Regions from separate parts of the Streptosporangium longisporum genome, predicted to be linked through region 1. Evidence: riboswitches for the same ligand, from Rfam matches in the RefSeq annotation. Region 1 holds a riboswitch; each other region holds the start of a gene.
The links. Region 1 has a riboswitch for cyclic di-AMP ahead of ABD832_RS15795 (hypothetical protein). Riboswitches for the same ligand answer to the same signal wherever they lie in the genome.
Positions count from the first base shown of each region.

Region 2: another riboswitch for cyclic di-AMP. It lies ahead of ABD832_RS18165 (C40 family peptidase); the one in region 1 lies ahead of ABD832_RS15795 (hypothetical protein).
Region 3: another riboswitch for cyclic di-AMP. It lies ahead of ABD832_RS14130 (C40 family peptidase); the one in region 1 lies ahead of ABD832_RS15795 (hypothetical protein).
Region 4: another riboswitch for cyclic di-AMP. It lies ahead of ABD832_RS12430 (C40 family peptidase); the one in region 1 lies ahead of ABD832_RS15795 (hypothetical protein).

Region 1 is NZ_BAAAWD010000007.1:636,419-640,680, forward strand. Features, by position in the region: gene ABD832_RS15790 (DUF4253 domain-containing protein) at 84-830, shown strand; cyclic di-AMP (ydaO/yuaA leader) riboswitch at 1,051-1,196, shown strand; gene ABD832_RS15795 (hypothetical protein) at 1,454-2,209, shown strand; gene ABD832_RS15800 (alpha/beta fold hydrolase) at 2,309-3,190, shown strand; gene ABD832_RS15805 (hypothetical protein) at 3,301-3,672, opposite strand; gene ABD832_RS15810 (roadblock/LC7 domain-containing protein) at 3,708-4,088, opposite strand; gene ABD832_RS15815 (DUF4388 domain-containing protein) at 4,147-4,262, opposite strand, start outside.
Region 2 is NZ_BAAAWD010000009.1:23,552-27,813, reverse strand. Features, by position in the region: gene ABD832_RS18175 (M48 family metallopeptidase) at 1-687, opposite strand, end outside; gene ABD832_RS18170 (hypothetical protein) at 684-1,637, opposite strand; gene ABD832_RS18165 (C40 family peptidase) at 1,717-2,259, opposite strand; cyclic di-AMP (ydaO/yuaA leader) riboswitch at 2,393-2,552, opposite strand; gene ABD832_RS18160 (DUF1905 domain-containing protein) at 2,921-3,211, opposite strand; gene ABD832_RS18155 (C40 family peptidase) at 3,555-4,262, opposite strand, start outside.
Region 3 is NZ_BAAAWD010000007.1:265,811-270,072, forward strand. Features, by position in the region: gene serA (phosphoglycerate dehydrogenase) at 145-1,734, shown strand; gene ABD832_RS14130 (C40 family peptidase) at 2,343-2,939, opposite strand; cyclic di-AMP (ydaO/yuaA leader) riboswitch at 2,927-3,158, opposite strand; gene ABD832_RS14135 (3-isopropylmalate dehydrogenase) at 3,300-4,262, shown strand, end outside.
Region 4 is NZ_BAAAWD010000006.1:1,815,340-1,819,601, reverse strand. Features, by position in the region: gene ABD832_RS12435 (amino-acid N-acetyltransferase) at 1-622, opposite strand, end outside; cyclic di-AMP (ydaO/yuaA leader) riboswitch at 959-1,107, shown strand; gene ABD832_RS12430 (C40 family peptidase) at 1,114-2,163, shown strand; gene ABD832_RS12425 (helix-turn-helix domain-containing protein) at 2,268-2,468, opposite strand; gene lysX (bifunctional lysylphosphatidylglycerol synthetase/lysine--tRNA ligase LysX) at 3,411-4,262, opposite strand, start outside.

The DNA.
Region 1 (4,262 bases):
AGTTGTTCGCCGACGGAGCCGACGGAGCCGACGGAGCCGACGGAGCTCGCGGGACGAGCGGAGGTGAGGGCAGGAGGCTCTCGGTGGACCTGCCGCCGGGTGAACTGGTCTGGCCCGACCCCGGTTACGCTCAGCTCGCGATCCGTCACCGTCCGGCCTTCTGGCTCAGCGAGGTGACGGTCTCGGGGGAGTACTGGGCGCGGCTGCGGGCCGAGCACGAGCGGTCGGGGCTGTGGCCGGTGCTGCTGGAGGACTCGGTCCAGCCCTGGTCGGCCGGCCAGATCGCCCCGGACGCGGCGGCCGAGATCGACAATTACCACGTCGAGGCGTTCATGGCCGAGGTGTGGTCCGACTGGATCGCCAGGGCCCACGTCGACCAGCTCGAACTGCTCGACCCCTTCGGCCCGGAGTGCCCCGGCCCGGCCCCCGCGGGCAGGCTCGCCGCCGACCCCGGGGTGGTCGCCGACTGGTACGCGGGGATGGTGGCCGAGCGCAGGACGCCGCTCGGGCTCGTCGCGGTCGACCGCGGGGCCGACGCCCTGGCCGTCATGGGCTGGCAGGGTGCGCTGAACCACAACGAGTGGATGGTCCCGCTCGCGGCCGTCGTGCGCAGCTGGGAGGACAGGTTCGGGGTGCGGGTGGTCGGGATGGGGTTCAACACCCTCGACGTCAGCGTGGCGGCCCCGCCGACGACCTTCGAGCACGCCCTGCAGGTCGCCGCGGAGCACTGGACGTTCTGCCCCGACAGCATCCTCCAGGGCGCGGGGACCCTCATCGACTACGCCGAGCAGATCAAGGGACGGAACGCCTGGTCGTTCTGGTGGGACTGAGCCCTCCCGGGGTCCGGGAGGCCGCCGTCCCCGTACCGGGCGGGCCTGCGGGGTGGCGGGACGCGCGTTCGGGCAAACCCAGATGTTGAGTGCTTTAGGGGACTTTTTGCCAACAAGGTAGATCTTCTGGGGTTTTCGTGGCGTTTGCTTTGCTTTGTCTGGTTTCCGTGGGTAGTGTCCCCTGTTATCGGCCGGTGACCTGCCCTTCACAAGAGGGAGCGACCGCCCGACGTCGAATCCCGCAGGCCGGATGCCGCGGGAACCGGGGACCCATTTTCCGGGGTGAATCCGCCGCTCATGCGGCGGTAGGGCAACTCCACCGCCCGAACCCGTCAGCTAACCCGGTAGACGAGCTGGAGAGGAGACCCCCTCATGGATGACCGCGTCACCGCGTCGGTGCACCCCCTGTCCGCGCCGACCCCCTGAACGTTCCCCTGCCCCCCGTCCCCCATCCCCCGTACCTTTCGCGCCGCGCCTGATCGCGGCATTTCCCGGTAGCGCTCTGCGTAACGACTGGTTCGTCCGGTTACGCCTTTTTTCCGATAGCGCGCCCTCGCCCGTGCGCCCCTTTTCGGCGTGTCGCACGCGGTAGCCCCGTTCCCTCGCGAAAGAGCCTTTCCCCCATGAGCCTCTTCTTTGGCATGTACAAGAACCGCCTGGCCGCCGCCACCCTCGTCGGGGCGAGCGTGCTCGCCTCCGCGGGCGTCGCCTGCGCACTGCCCGTCTCGCCGTCCCTCGCCGCCACCGCCCCCGCGGTGAGCGGCCCCGAGGACGGCGTCGAGGCCGTCCTGCTCCACGGATCCACCCGCGCCTCCTACTTCTGGGACGACTCCTCCGGCCGCGCCGGGGACACCGGCCTGCCGGCCAGTGGCAAGCCGATGCAGAAGGGCATGATCGCCAGCCCGAGCTGGCCGCTGCTCACCGAGGGCTACATCCTCTACAAGGGCAAGCGGGCCAAGTTCTTCGTCGGTGACCGCGGCCCCGGGGTGCCCTCCAACCGCGGCATCATGCTCGACATCGACGCCAAGACCTTCGCCGACCTGACCGGCGGCACCTTCAACGCCGGCACGCTCGGCGTGGACGGCAACGGTGGCATGGGCCACATCGACGTCGAGTACGTGATCACCCGGTGGGGCGACGGCGTGGGCAGGAAGAACCACCCCGTGGCCTTCTCCACCGGTGCCTGGGGCCGCAAGGACCCCAACCCGGCCGACCCGCCCAAGACCGTGCTGGCCAAGTCCGGACGGCCGAAGAAGGTCACCGAGACCGAGCAGGTGAGCGCCGCGCCGGTGTCGACGTCGGCCAAGCCCAAGGTCATGGCCGAAGCCCTCTCCGCCGCCGGGCTGAGCGTGCGGGAGCCGGGAGCCGTCGTCTGGTAGCGGTCGTCCCGAGTAGCGGTCGTCCCGACCGGCCCCGCCGGTGCCGGATCCTGTCCAGAATGGCATTCTGTTTCGCAGGATCACCACGGTAGGAGTGCCATGACGACTCTGCGAACCCGGGCGAACGGCATCGAGATCGCCTACGACACCTTCGGCTCCCCCGGAGACCGCCCGCTCCTGTTGATCATGGGACTCGGTTCCCAGATGATCCACTGGGACGAGGACCTCTGCGGGCTGCTCGCCGGACGCGGGCACCACGTGGTGCGTTTCGACAACCGTGACGTCGGCGAGAGCACCCACCTGCACGAGGCAGGAGCACCCGGACCCGGCTGGAACGGCCGGGTCCCCTACCTGGTCGGCGACATGGCCGACGACGCCGCGGGACTGCTGGAGGCGCTCGGCCTGGACTCCGCGCACGTGGCGGGCGTCTCGATGGGCGGGATGATCGCGCAGTCGCTGGCGATCCGCCACCCGCACCGGGTGCGCAGCCTCACCTCGATCATGTCCACCCCCAGCCCGCGGGCGGCGCCCCCGACCGAGGCCGCGATGGCCGCGCTCATGTCGCCGCCCTCGCCCGACCGCGAGGCGGCGATCCGGCGGGCCGTCGCGACCTGGGACGTCATCGGCTCACCCGGCTACCCGGCCGACCGCGAGCGGATCGCGAGGGTCGCCGCCCTGAGCTACGACAGGGCCTACGACCCGCCGGGCACCGCCAGGCAACTGGCCGCGATCATGGCCTCCGAGGACCGCGCCCCGCTGCTGGCGAAGCTGACGGTGCCGGCCCTCGTCATGCACGGGGAGGACGACCAGCTCGTCCCGCTCTCCGGGGGGATCGCCACGGCCGAGGCGATCCCCGGCGCGCGTCTGCTGACCTTCCCCGGCATGGGCCACGACCTGCCCCGCGAGCTCTGGACGGACTTCGCCGACGCGATCGAGGAGCTCACCGGCTCCGCCGACCAGGCCGCCGCCGCGGCGCGCTGAGAACCCGGTGTCCCCGGCCCCGGGGCCGTACACCCCGGGGCCCGGCCGCCGACGAACGGGCCGCCGGCACATGACCCGCCGGGATATAGGCCCGGGAGGCGCCGGGAGGTTCAGACCTCGATCTTCTCCTCGATGCTCCGGAGGGTGTGCCGGGCGAGCGCCAGGTTGGACCGGTTCCGGTCGAGGGCCAGGTACATGAAGAGACCCTTGCCGCTGCGGCCGGTGAGCGGGCGGATCACGTGGTACTGCGTACCGAGCGTGATGAGGATGTCCTCGATGCCGTCCTTGAGGCCGAGCGAGTCCATGGTCCGCATCTTGGCCTTGACGACCTCGGTGTTGCCGGCCGCGGCCACCTGAAGGTCGAGGTCCTTGGAACCGCCGAGCGCGCCCAGCGCCATCCCGCTGCCGTAGTCGACGATGACCGCGCCGATGGCACCGTCGATCGCCATCATCTCCTTGAGAGAGATGTCCATGTTGCCCATTCCTGCCTCCGCTCACTGGATGTTCATTGGGATGTTCATTGGGATATCGACGTACGCGAGGTGATGGCGGCCAGCCGGGCCGCCGTCTTCCTGCCCTCCAGCCTGAGCAACCCGAGGTTGGTCCCCGGGCGCGCCAGCACTGTGAAGACGATCGTGGGGCCGGCGGCGTAGAGGGCCGCGTGGCCGTTGGTGCCGGAGATCAGCGTCTCCTCGAAGGCGCCCTTGCCGGTCATGCCCGTCATCCGACGGCTCAGGGCCAGCAACGCCGAGGAGAGCGCGCCGGTCTGCTCGGTCTCGTCGTTCAGGTCGCTCGCTATGGTCAGGCCGTCGACGCTGCTCGCGATGCTCCCGTCGACGTCGGGGATGCGCTCACGCAGCAGCGCCATCTCACGGCGTACCTGCTCACGCAGTTCCACCGGCACCCTCCTTCCGATCAGCTTCGGCGTCCGCAGCCTTATCGGCATCGAACCGGGCTCATGTCAGTGCCTCCAATGCGTTCCTGAGCCGGATGAGCAGGTTCACGTCGGCGGGGTCCCCGTTCGCCCTGGGCAGCCACTCCGTCGTCCGTACGGAACCCGCCGGGGCGTGCG
Region 2 (4,262 bases), on a different contig from region 1:
GCCGTCCCTGGCGGCCATGGCGAGCAGGTCGTCGCGCAGCGTCCCGGCCTCCATCGGCCTGAAGTCGTTGAAGATCGGCTCGATGAGCACCGGGTAGGCGAAGGACGCGCCCAGCGTCAGCGCGAACACCCCGGCCGAGGCCGGGATCCACCAGCGCCGGTAGCGCCGCGCCAGCGCGACCACCGCCAGGACCATGATCGCGGTCAGTGCCGTGCCGACGCCCGCGCTCTTGACCCGGTCGGCCGACCACGCTGGCCACTGCTGGGTGGACAGCCCGTACTCGCGCAGGTAGGTCTCCGACCACATCCCCAGCGGCCAGCGCAGGGCCGCCACCGCGGCCGAGATCAGCAGCACGCCGAGCAGCACGCGCAGCCACCAGGGGCCCCGCAGCCGGTCGGCCAGCCGGGCGCCCAGCGGCGTGGCCACCAGCACCCCGGCCACCACCAGCGTCAGGCCCAGCGACAGGTACGCCGGAACGCTGACCAGCGCGTCGAACGCCTGGGAGCGGGCGATCTGCTCGGCGGTGAAGTCCCGCTCCGGGGAGGGGGCGATCTCGGGCGCCGCTGCGGGCAGGGCCCGCCAGGGCGTGGTGAACGCCACGACCGCCAGGGTGATCGCGCCCAGGACGGCCAGCGCCCACCCCGCCGACCGCGTGCCCGAGGGCGCGTCCGTCGTGCTCAGCGTCATCGCAGTTCCCTCCGGAGGTACTCGCGCCAGGCCCGGGTGAACTCGGCCGCCGACAGGCCGAGCGTGCTCCCGACATCGCTACCGTAGAGCCTCACCAACGCCTTCTCCCCGAAGCGCTCCGCGACGAGGCGGCAGGCGAGCCACGCCTCCTCGTAGGCCTGCGCGAGCCTCGGGGCGCCCGGGGCGAAATCGGCCGGTACGGGAAGGCGGGCGGGCAGGGTCCCGGCGCGCACCTCCGCGGCCAGCTCGGCGGCGACCGTCCGCACGGCGATCCCGGCGTCGCGGTACCCGGCGTAGTCCGCGAAGCCCTCCGAGAGCCACATCGGCACCCGGCCGCCGCGGGTGGCGCCGGTGGCCACGTGGGTGAGCTCGTGCGTGATCACCACGTCCCTGCCGGTCGCGGTGAGCCGGGCGTAGCCGGACGGCAGGACGATCACCCGGTCCGCGGTGGCCAGCGCGGCCAGACCGTGGGTGCTTCCCGCCCCGGCGAGGGCGGCGGCCTCGGCGTCGGTGGCGGGGTGGAGGACCAGCGCGCGGACCGGTCCCCAGATCTCCGCGACGGTGCGCCGGGCCCGGTCGGCCGTGGCGGCCAGGTCCCGCAGGGCGGCGTGCGGCACGCGGTGACCGACCACCACGGAGTGCCGGCCCCGCACGACGGTCGCACCGTCGGGCCAGAGGCCGACGGGGACGTCAGGGGCATCGGGGACACCGGGGATGTCAGAGACACCGGGAGCGCGGGAATCACCGGGGACGGCGGGGACGGCGGGAGCGCGGCGGCCGGCGAGGGTGCCGAGGGGTTCCGGGGCGCCGAAAGGGCCGTACCGGCCGGCCGGGAGGGGTCCGGCCCCGGTGAGCGGGCCGGCGCTCAGCAGCGCCAGCATCCCGGCGAGCACCGCGCGGCGGTCTCGCGGGACGGATCCGCCCGGGTGGGACCCGTTCGGGACGGACATGTGAGCCGATGGTAGCCGACCGGACAGCAGCGGTCCCGTCGCCGCGGTGCGGGGACGGGACCGCTGTCACTGTTCGGGTTCAGACCCCGGGCCGGGCCGCTCCCGCGAAGGAGGACCGGTAGTGCCCCTTCAGCTTCACGATCCGGACGGACTTGCCGCTGCTCGGCGAGTGGACCATCCTGCCCTTGCCGACGTACATGCCGACGTGGCCCTTTCCGCTGAAGAACAGCAGGTCACCGGGGAGCAGCTTGCTCCACGGGACCTTCTTCTTGAGCGACCTGTACTGGCTGTGCGTGATCCTGGGAAGGGACACACCGGCCGTGCGCCAGGCGTAGCGGACGAGCCCCGAGCAGTCGAAGGCTCCGGGACCGGAGGCTCCCCACCGGTACGGATCGCCGATCTGCTTCTTGGCCGCCGCGACGGCCTTGACGGCCCGGACCTTCTGCAGTGCCGCCCTGCTCATCGTGGTCTTGGCCTTGGCCTTGGACTTCGTGGCGGTCTTGCCCTTGGTCCTGGCCTTGACCGTGCCCTTCGTCGTGGCCCGCCCGGTCTCCGTGCTCTCGCTCTGCTCGGAGACGCCGGTCGCGCTGCTGACCAGGATCTCAGGGGGATTGTCCGTCATCGCCTGCGCCGCCGTGGGTCCCAGGGTGACCGCTCCGGCTGAGGCGGTCAACGTGAGGGCGACGCCGCCTAGAGAAAGGCGGAAAAAGCGTGACAAACGGGGGTTATACGGGGTGGTAGACAGGATTTCTCCTTGGTGCTTCCACTGATGCCTACCGGGTTAGCTGACGGATTCGGGCTTGGAAGATGCCCTACGGCACAAATGTGCCGATTCACCCCTGGCCACGGTGTGTCGGGCCTTTTGGGTCCCCGGTTCCATGCCTCCTGGCTGCACGGATTCGGCGGGCCGCCACGGTGACGTCCGCCCCTTGCGGGGGCGCGGCGGCCGGCTGGATTTCTATGGACGAAGACGGCCCGGAGACCGTCGTTCACCGCGGCGGCATGGCTTGCACGTCGCGCAGCCAGAAGTTACTCCGATCGCCACGTTTCGGCAAAGGGTTCCCAGAAACGGAGGATCGAGAGGGCTTCTTGATCCTCCCGTTACCGCTGCGTGATGCCTATTTATGCGATCGAGATATGACTCTCGTCACACCGCCCTGTAAGCCCGGGAAATCACGGCTTTTGTTATCTTCGTCACATTGTCCCGGCCCTCGCGGTGAGCACGGGGGACGGCGCGGGCCCGGGTCGCCGTGAGCGGCGTCCCGGGCCCGCGGGGGGACGGTTCAGCTCAGCCGCCGCTCGAGGTGGAACGTCACCTCGGCCCCGGCCTCGTGCTTGCCGATGAGCCTGCACAGCTCCGCCCGCAGCGGCAGCCAGTGCGGGCCGGTGCCCGAGGGCATGAGCGTGGCGGCGAACGGGTGACCGTCGACCGTCCCGGTGACCTTCACGGCCCGCCTCGTGCCGAGGAGCTCGGCCGAGCCCGGCACGGTCACGAAGGTGGCGAAGGCGCCGTCCTTCTCGATGGGGGCGGTGAAGGTGTGGTCGAGCGGCTGCGGGGTCGCGGGGGTGGGCATCGTCGTCTCCCTGATCCTGTGTCGCGGCACGCCTCCGGGGGCCGGAGGAGGCCGATGGTCCGTCCGGAGAGACGACTCCCGCGAGCGCGCGGAATCGTCGCCCGCCCGCGAGACGTTTTCACGGACCCCACGGGCGCCGGTGGACGGGTCCTCCGGGGGCCGAGCCGTCCTTGCGGACCGGGACCCTCCGGAGAGGCGGCTCCGGCCACACGGGCCGCCTCCGAGGCGAACGGGCCCTCAGAGGCGCACGGCCCCTCAGGGGCACACGATCCGCCCTCAGGAGACCCGGCCCCTCGGGAGCACACGGACCGGAGTACCCGGGCCCTCAGGAGCACCCGGCCCCTCAGGGGCGGACGGCCCCGACGAGACGGCGGCCGTAGGCCGACAGCGGGACGACCTTGACCACGTCGCCGGTCTGTGGGGCGTGCACGATCTTGCCGTCACCCGCGTACATGCTGACGTGCCCCAGGCCCTCGCTGAAGATGAGGTCCCCCGGCTGCAGGTCGTTCAGCGAGACCTTGCGGCTCGCGCCCCAGCTCCACTGCTGCCAGGTCGTCCGGGGGATGCTGACCCCGCCGGTCCGCCAGGAGGCCTGCACCAGGCCCGAGCAGTCCCAGCCGCCGGGGCCGGTGCCGCCGTACTGGTAGGGCTTGCCCACCTGGGCGAAGGCGAACTGCAGGGCGGCGCGGGCGTTGCCCGAGGCGGCGCCGTTGTACTGGATCCCGGCGCTGTCGGGGTCGCCCTGGCGGAAGGCGCCGAGCTCGCGCAGGAGCTTGGTCTGGACCTTGACCATCCTGTCGGCCTTGGCCTTCTCCTCGGCGAGCTCGTCGCGGGTCTCGTCGGCCTCGGCCAGCACCTCCTTGGCCTTGTCCCGGTTGGTCCGCAGCTCCTTGGTGGCCTGGCCGAAGGCGGTGAGGGAGCGGGCCCGGGAGGCGGCCATCTGGTCGGCGGCGGCCAAGCCGCTGAGCAGCGCCGCGGGGTCGGGCTGGACGACCATGCTCTCCCAGCCGGTGAGCGCGCCGGACTGGTAGCTGCTGACGGCCATCGAGAC
Region 3 (4,262 bases), 370 kb from region 1:
AGGCATGGGATGCGAGGACGGCGGGTAGCGCCCCCCGGTCACGGCCTACCCCGTCTCGGATCGCGGGACACTCGTGAACGCGTTCACAAGCGCCGATAGACTACGTGAGGTCCGTGCACCTCACCGCCTAGTAAGGATCTGCCTGTGAACAAGCCCGTCGTACTGGTCGCCGAGGAACTCTCCGAGGCCGGTCTCGCGGTTCTGGGCGCGGACTTCGAAGTCCGCCACACCGACGGCGCCGACCGCGCCCAGTTCCTGCCCGCCCTCGCCGACGTGGACGCCCTGATCGTGCGCAGCGCCACGCAGGTGGACGCCGAGGCGATCGCCGCCGCCCCCCGGCTGCGCGTGGTCGCCCGCGCCGGCGTCGGCCTGGACAACGTCGACGTGGAGTCGGCCACCAAGGCCGGCGTCATGGTCGTCAACGCGCCCACCTCCAACATCACCAGCGCCGCCGAGCACACCGTGGCCCTGATCCTCGCCTCCGCCCGCAACGTCGCCCAGGCCCACTCCGCGCTCAAGGGCGGCGAGTGGAAGCGCTCGAAGTACACCGGCGTGGAGCTGGACGAGAAGGTCGTCGCCATCCTCGGCCTCGGCAAGATCGGCCAGCTGGTCGCGCAGCGTCTCCAGCCGTTCGGCGTCGAGCTGATCGCCTACGACCCCTACCTGCAGCCGGCCCGCGCCGCGCAGATGGGCGTCCGCCTGGTCTCGCTGGAGGAGGCCCTGCGCGAGGCCGACTTCATCACCGTGCACCTGCCCAAGTCCAAGGAGACCATCGGCCTCATCGGCGAGCGGGAGCTGCACCAGGTCAAGCCGAACGTGCGCCTGATCAACGTCGCCCGCGGCGGGATCATCGACGAGAACGCGCTCTACTCCGCGATCAAGGAGGGCCGCGTCGCCGGTGCCGGCATCGACGTGTTCCCCAAGGAGCCGGTCACCGACAGCCCGCTCTTCGAGCTGGACCAGGTCGTGGTCACCCCGCACCTGGGCGCCTCGACCCACGAGGCCCAGGAGAAGGCCGGCACCCAGGTCGCGCGGAGCGTGAAGCTCGCCCTGGCCGGGGAGTTCGTGCCGGACGCGGTCAACGTCCAGGGCGGCGCCGTCGCCGAGGACGTCAAGCCGGGCCTGCCGCTGGCCGAGAAGCTCGGCCGGGTGTTCACCGCGCTCGCCGGTGAGGTCGCCACCAGGCTCGACGTCGAGGTGCGCGGCGAGATCGCCTCCCACGACGTCCGGGTGCTGGAGCTGGCCGCCCTCAAGGGCGTCTTCACCGACGTGGTCGAGGACTCGGTCACCTACGTCAACGCCCCGCTGCTGGCCAAGGACCGCGGGGTCACGGTCGAGCTGATCACCAGCTCCGAGAGCCCCGACTGGCGCAACGTGGTGACGGTCCGCGGCGTGCTCGCCGACGGCCGCGCGGTCTCGGTCTCCGGCACCCTGTCCGGGCCGAGGCAGATCACGAAGATCGTCGAGGTCAACGGCTACCAGATGGAGATCGAGCCGACCGACCACCTGTCGTTCTTCACCTACACCGACCGTCCCGGCATCGTCGGCGTGGTCGGCCGCATCCTGGGCGACCACTCGATCAACATCGCCTCGATGCAGGTGGCCCGGGACGTCAAGGGCGGCAAGGCCCTGATCGCGCTCACCGTCGACACCGCCATCCCGGCCGACGTGGTCGACCAGATCGGCGCGGAGATCGGCGCCGACAGCGGCCGCTCGGTCGACCTGACCGACTGACCGTCCCGGCCCGCCGCCCGGCCGCGTCCTGCCGCCTCCGGGAACGGCCGCGACGCGCCGCGGCCCGGCTCCGGACGGACCGTCCGGGGCCGGGCCGGCACCCGCCCACCGTCTCGACATGTGAGAAGTGTGTACGCGGGGCGAGACGACCCTTTCGTCACCGGGTAACCTGATGGAGATGCGCCGGGTGTTCTCGCACTCCGCACCCGCCGTGACGGGGCCTGACAGGGCAGGCCGGCGGCCCGCCACGGTGCCGTGGCGATCGCCGGCTCCGAGCCCTCCGCCCAGCGGTCCGTGACCCGGACCGCGGCATCGGGCCCGGTCCGAGTCCTGACCGGAGTCTCGGCCACCTTCACAGCTCACCCGCGATCGAGACGAGACTCACCATGTACGAGATGTACTCCTGGAACCGCCCGGACGAGAACGAGGACGAGGCGGCCGACGCGATCCAGACCGCCCTGGACCGCCGCGACAACGGTGGCGCGCCCACCCGCTGACCCCGCTGACCCCACCGGCCATCTGCCCGGTACGGCCGCGCGCCGGTCCGGGCCGGCCGGGGCGGACGGGGCGGACGGCTGCGCGAACGCTCGTGACGGGGCCGCAAAGGCTCACCCGTCGACGACGGATCCGGTCGCGCGCTCGATCCGCTCGGCCAGTTCGACCCCCTCGGGGTCGGGGCGCACCCCGCCGACGAAGGAGGCGCGCCGCCAGGAGGCGAGCCGCTCCTCCTTGACCACGTCCCCGCTCCGCGGGGCGTGCACCATGTACCCGGGCTTCGTGATCATTCCGACGTGCCCGAGACCCCGGAAGAAGACCAGGTCCCCGGGCCTGAGGTCCTTCCAGGGGATCTTCCTGGAGAACGCCCCGTACTGCTCGGAGGCGATGCGGGGCAACCTGATCCCGGCGGCCCCGTAGGCGCGGAGCATCAGCCCGGAGCAGTCGAAGCCGCCGCGGCCGGTGCCGCCCCACGCGTACGGCGTGCCGCGTTTGGACATGGCCCAGCTCAGGGCCTTCTGCCAGGCGGGACGCAAGGAGGCGGCGCGCAGGGCGCCCTTCAGGGCGGGCATGCCGAGCGCGGGAGGCGCGGGGGCGGGCAGGGGCGAGGCGGCCAGCGCGGTGGCCGGGGTCGCGAACACCGCGGTCCCGGCGACGAGGACGGACGCGACGCGCGAGGAGATCTTGCCGTACAGGGTCGTTCCTTCCATAGGGCCTGCCGGGTGAGCTGTCGGGCTCGGGCGTGGAGGCCGCCCTACGGCGCGCGGGCGCGCCGATTCGCCCCGAGGGATCCCGTCACGGGCGGCCGGGAACGCGCTCCCGTCGGGGAGCGGGGTTCCCGGGGCCCGGGACGATCCCGGAAAGAGTGGGTCCCCGGCTCCGTACGCATCGATAAGGGATGATCCGTACGAATTAGGCATCAACGTGAACGGTGAGGACCATAACGAAAGCTCACGAAACGGTCAACACAGGATAAAGACGGGCAAAGTGATCAAATGTCCCCGAGGGAAATTTCGTCCGAGGCGTGAGACCGGTGTTCAAGCACCGAGACGGCCCGGTAGGGTGGCCGCATGGATTCGCGTAACATCCGCCTGGCGGTCATCCCCGGGGACGGGATCGGGGTCGAGGTCGTCGCCGAAGGGCTGAAGGTCCTCGAAGCGGTCGGCACGAAGGTGGAGACCACCACCTACGATCTCGGCGCCAAGCGCTACCACGAGACCGGTGAGACGCTGCCCGACGTCGTCCTGGAGGAGCTGCGCGGATACGACGCGATCCTGCTCGGGGCGGTCGGCGACCCCAGCGTGCCCCCGGGCGTGCTGGAGCGCGACCTGCTGCTCAAGCTCCGCTTCCGGCTCGACCACTACGTGAACCTGCGGCCGGTCAAGCTCTTCCCCGGGGTGGAGACCCCGCTGGGCGGGGTCCGGCCGGAGGACATCGACATGATCGTCGTCCGCGAGGGCACCGAGGGCCCGTACGCCGGAGCCGGGGGCGTCATGCGCCACGGCACCCCGCACGAGATCGCCACCCAGGAGTCGCTGAACACCGCCTTCGGCGTCGAGCGCGTGGTGCGCTACGCCTTCGACAAGGCGCTGTCGCGTCCCCGCAGGAGGCTCACCCTGGTCCACAAGACCAACGTGCTCACCTACGCCGGTGACCTGTGGGCCCGCACCGTCGAGAGGGTCGGCCGGGAGTACCCGGACGTCCAGACCGACTACTGCCACGTCGACGCGGCCTCGATGTTCTTCGTCAACCAGCCCGGGCGCTTCGACGTGATCGTCACCGACAACCTCTTCGGTGACATCCTCACCGACATCGGCGCGGCGATCGCCGGTGGCATCGGCCTGGCGGCCAGCGGCAACGTCAACCCCGACCGCACCGCGCCGAGCATGTTCGAGCCGGTCCACGGCAGCGCCCCCGACATCGCGGGCCAGGGCAAGGCCGACCCGACCGCCACGATCCTGTCGGTCGCCATGCTCCTGGACCACCTGGGCCTGGACTCCGAGGCCGCCCGGGTCGAGCAGGCCGTCGCCGAC
Region 4 (4,262 bases), on a different contig from region 1:
GCTCACGTGTCAGATGCAGCAGCATCCGCGTATTGCCCAGGGTGTTGGGCTTGACGTGCTCCAGATCCAGGAACTCCGCGACGCCCTCGTCGTAGGAGGCCAGAAGCTCGGCGTACACCTCCGGGGCGACGGGGGTGCCCTGGATCTCCCGGAACCCGTGCCGGGCGAAGAAGTCCACCTCGAAGGTCAGGCAGAAGACGCGGCGCAGGCCGAGCTCGACGGCGGTGCGCAGCAGCGCGGAGACGATGCGGTGGCCGATCCCCGCCCCCCGGCGGGCGGGGTCGACGGCGACGGTGCGGATCTCGGCCAGGTCCTCCCACAGGACGTGCAGCGCCCCGCAGCCGACCACCTCCCCGTGCTCGTCGGTGGCGACCCAGAACTCCTGGACGTCCTCGTACAGGGTGACGGTGGCCTTCTCCAGCAGGCGCGGTCCCGCGCCGCCGTAGGTGTCGACCAGGCGCCGGATGGCGCGGACGTCCGGGGTGCGGGCACGCCGGACGGTGACGCCGGCCGCCCCCGGCGGTCCGTCCCGCTCCGTGCCGGTACGGGGTTCACCACCGCTTCCGGCCTCGGCGGGGGCGCGCATCACCGGCGCCGGAGACTGTTCCGCAACCTGCTCCATGACCGATCAGCGTACGTCCTCGCCGTCCCCCAATTACGGCTCACCCCTAACTCGCGCACCACCCTCCTCTCGTGACCCTTGGTAGTCCCATTGCCACGCTGGGCATCGGACGCCGAAGTGTGGCGCATTTCATCTTCGGTACGCTCCCGGAGCTGGGAGGACCCCCTCGGGGCCCGACGACCCCCTGGGCAAAGGCCCCGTAAAGGCCTCAGTGATCATTTTGAGATGTGATCCGTCCGTGACATTTCAGTTGCGAAACCTCTACTGAATTCGAAGTTCTGGTTGAGCAGGAACCAGGGGTGGACTAATCTCCGTCCTCGATGTCAGAGATGTGAAAAGCCTGACCCGCCGAATCTCCCGCAGGGAGAACCGGGGACCCACCCGAGTCCCCCGGGGTGAATCCGAGTGCCACCGGCGCACCCGGTAGGGCTGCCCTCCGGCCCGAACCCGTCAGCTAACCCGGTAGGCGGCCGAGGAGAAGGAGTCCATTGGTGAAGCGCACGCGCGACCGCGGAGGAGACCAGGCGGGTGGCGACGCCCACCGTCCACGACGCGCGCCGCGAGGGCTCCGCCGCCGCATGGCGGTGATCGGCCTGGCGTTCGCCACCCTCACCCTGGGCACCCCGCTGGTCGCGGCCTCCGCCGACCCCGAGCCCAGCCTCAAGCAACTGGCCGCGCAGGCCGAGAAGCTGCACAACGAGATCGAGACGCTCGCCGAGCAGTACAACGGCGAGCGGGTCAAGCTCAAGCAGGCGCAGCGGGCCGCGGACAGCGCCAAGAAGACCCTGGCCACCAGCGAGTCCGAGCTGGCGGCGCGGCGGACCAAGGCCGCCCTGCTGGCACAGAGCAGCTACATGGCGGGCGGACTGAACGCAGGGCTCACCCTCACCCAGACGTCCGACCCCGACGACTTCCTCGACCAGGCCACCACCAGCTACGCCCTGCAGCAGCAGCAGAGCGAGGAGGTCGCCCAGGTGGGCCGGGCGATCGAGGCCGCCGAGCGGGCGCAGGCCGGCGCCAAGGCCAGGACCTCCGAGGTCAAGAAGCTGCTGACGGAGATCGGCGCCAAGCGCGCCAAGATCGAGCGACTGGTCGCGCGGGTGGAGAGCGACCTGTTCAGGGAGGTACGCGCCCAGGCCGTCGGCAACCGTGGCGCCCGGGTGAAGGTCGACGCGCCCATCGTGGGCAGCGGCAAGGGGGCCGAGGCCGCCCGCTGGGCGCTGACCCAGCAGCTCAAGCCGTACGTCTGGGGCGCCGAGGGTCCCAACTCCTTCGACTGCTCCGGGCTGGTCATGTGGGCCTACCAGAAGGTCGGGATCAGCCTGCCGCACTACACCGGCGACCAGTGGACCGCGGGCACGCGCGTCTCCCGGAGCGAGCTGCGCCCGGGTGACCTCGTCTTCTTCTACAGCGACCTGCACCACGTCGGGATCTACATCGGCGCGGGCCTGATGGTCCACGCCCCCCGGACCGGGGACGTCATCCACATCACCACGATCGACGACCGGCCCTTCGTGGGAGGCGTGCGCATCGCCGGCTGACCCCGGCACCCGCTCGACGCCGTCCCGCGCCCGCCCGGCGCGGGATCTGGCGTCGGCCGAGGACGGGCGGACGGAGCGGGCGGCTGAATTCGGGCGGCGGCAGGCTAGATCAGGCGGCGGCGGGCCGCCCAGGCCACGGCCTCGATCGCCGTGGCGACGCCGATGCGGTCGCAGATGCCCCTGAGCCTGCGCCTGACGGTCCGGCCGCTGATGTCGAGCCTGCGGCCCACCCTGTCGACGGTGACGCCCTTGGCGAGCTCAGCCAGCAGCACGAGGTCGTCGGCGCTGAGACCGATATCGCCCATGCCCAGGGGGCTGTCGCCATGGCGCGAATCCACTTCCGGATATGCCATCAAGAGTCACTCCCCCCACTCTGGAAACCGGGCCTAAGGCACCATGAATGAATACCGCCCGCCAGGAACGGTAAACGCCTTGTTCAAAGGTCGTCAAGTTCCGCCCTTCATGGCGTCGCCGCACTATTGACATAGCAGGCCATACGTGAAGTACTCATGATATGTCAGCGCCTTTGCGGTTAAGTCATGATCCGCCTCGGGCGTGGACCCGTAACCGTCCCCTGGCTGCGAGGACCCGCATCTTCGTAGAACAAGATTTTGCCGGATCGGCAGGCCCTGCGGCCCTCCGGACGCCGGGTCCGCGACGCGCGCGCCTCCCGTATTTTTCGGGAAATCGACCCCTGTTCCGCCGGTGCGGCGGTGGTCACGTCCCTCGGCACCTTGACGGCGTGACGTAAAAACCCGGAAATCGTGGGCCACTTCGGTTCTTTGCGGCATTTGCGGAGTTTCGCGCGGGGCCACTCGCACGCCGTAATATCGGGCGTGCGGAAAGGGAGTTTCTACACCATGCGGAAACTCCTCCGCACGGCACGAAGGGACGCGAGCACCGCCGTTTCCGGCGGCCGGGATCCCGCCCTTCCGCTCCCGGTCCCCGCGCACCGTACGGGCACGTCTCCGGCCCCGGGAAGGTGACCGCCGCCGCCGACGCGCGACGCCTGACCGGTGGGTACGCCGTCCGGGCCGTGTCGCCCCGTTCTGTGGGTCCGCGGGTGTCGTGGGTGCCGCGGGTGCCGTCCGGGAGGCCCGGGGCACGCTTTTGCCCGGACGCGGCACAGCGCCCGGGCGGGGGAATGATCGTGCTCCGTACGGCGGTACCGGACCCGGGCGTGGTCGGCCCGGTACACGCCGTACGGCGGGAACGTCGTTTCGCGTGGCCCGGGGGCCGCGCGTCGGTCAGGCCCGGCCCGCCGGCTTGACCAGGGGGAACAGGATGGTCTCGCGGATGTTCCTGCCGGTGAAGGCCATGATGAGACGGTCGATGCCCAGCCCCATGCCGCCGGTGGGCGGCATTCCGTATTCCAGGGCGGTGAGGAAGTCCTCGTCAAGCTGCATCGCCTCGACGTCGCCGCCCGCGGCGAGCAGGGACTGCTCGGTGAGGCGGCGGCGCTGCTCGATCGGGTCGTTCAGCTCCGAGTAGCCGGTGCCGAGCTCGGTGCCGAACCCGATCAGGTCCCACTTCTCGGTGAGGAGCGGGTTGTCGCGGTGGTTGCGGGCCAGCGGGGAGGTCTCCAGCGGGTAGTCCATGACGAACGTGGGCTGGATGAGCGTGTGCTCGACGAGAGCCTCGAAGATCTCCTGGACGAGCTTGCCCTGACCCCACGCGGCGTCCCAGTGGATCTCCCGCGCGTCCGCGAGGGCACGGACGCGCTCCAGCGGCGTCGCGGTCGTGACCTCCTCGCCCAGCGCCTCGGAGACCGACCCGTAGAGGGTGATCCGCGGCCACTTGGCCAGGCCCAGATCGATCTCCTGACCCTCGTGGACGACCACGGAGTGACCCAGCGCGGCCACCACCGCCTGCTGGATCATCCGCTGGGTCAGGTCCGCGATGTCGTTGTAGTCGAGATAGGTTCCGTACGCCTCGAGCATGGTGAACTCGGGGTTGTGGGTGGAGTCCGCGCCCTCGTTGCGGAAGTTGCGGTTGATCTCGAAGACCTTCTCGATCCCGCCGACCACGAGCCGCTTGAGGTAGAGCTCGATCGCGATGCGGAGGTAGAGCTCCATGTCGTAGGCGTTGATGTGGGTCTT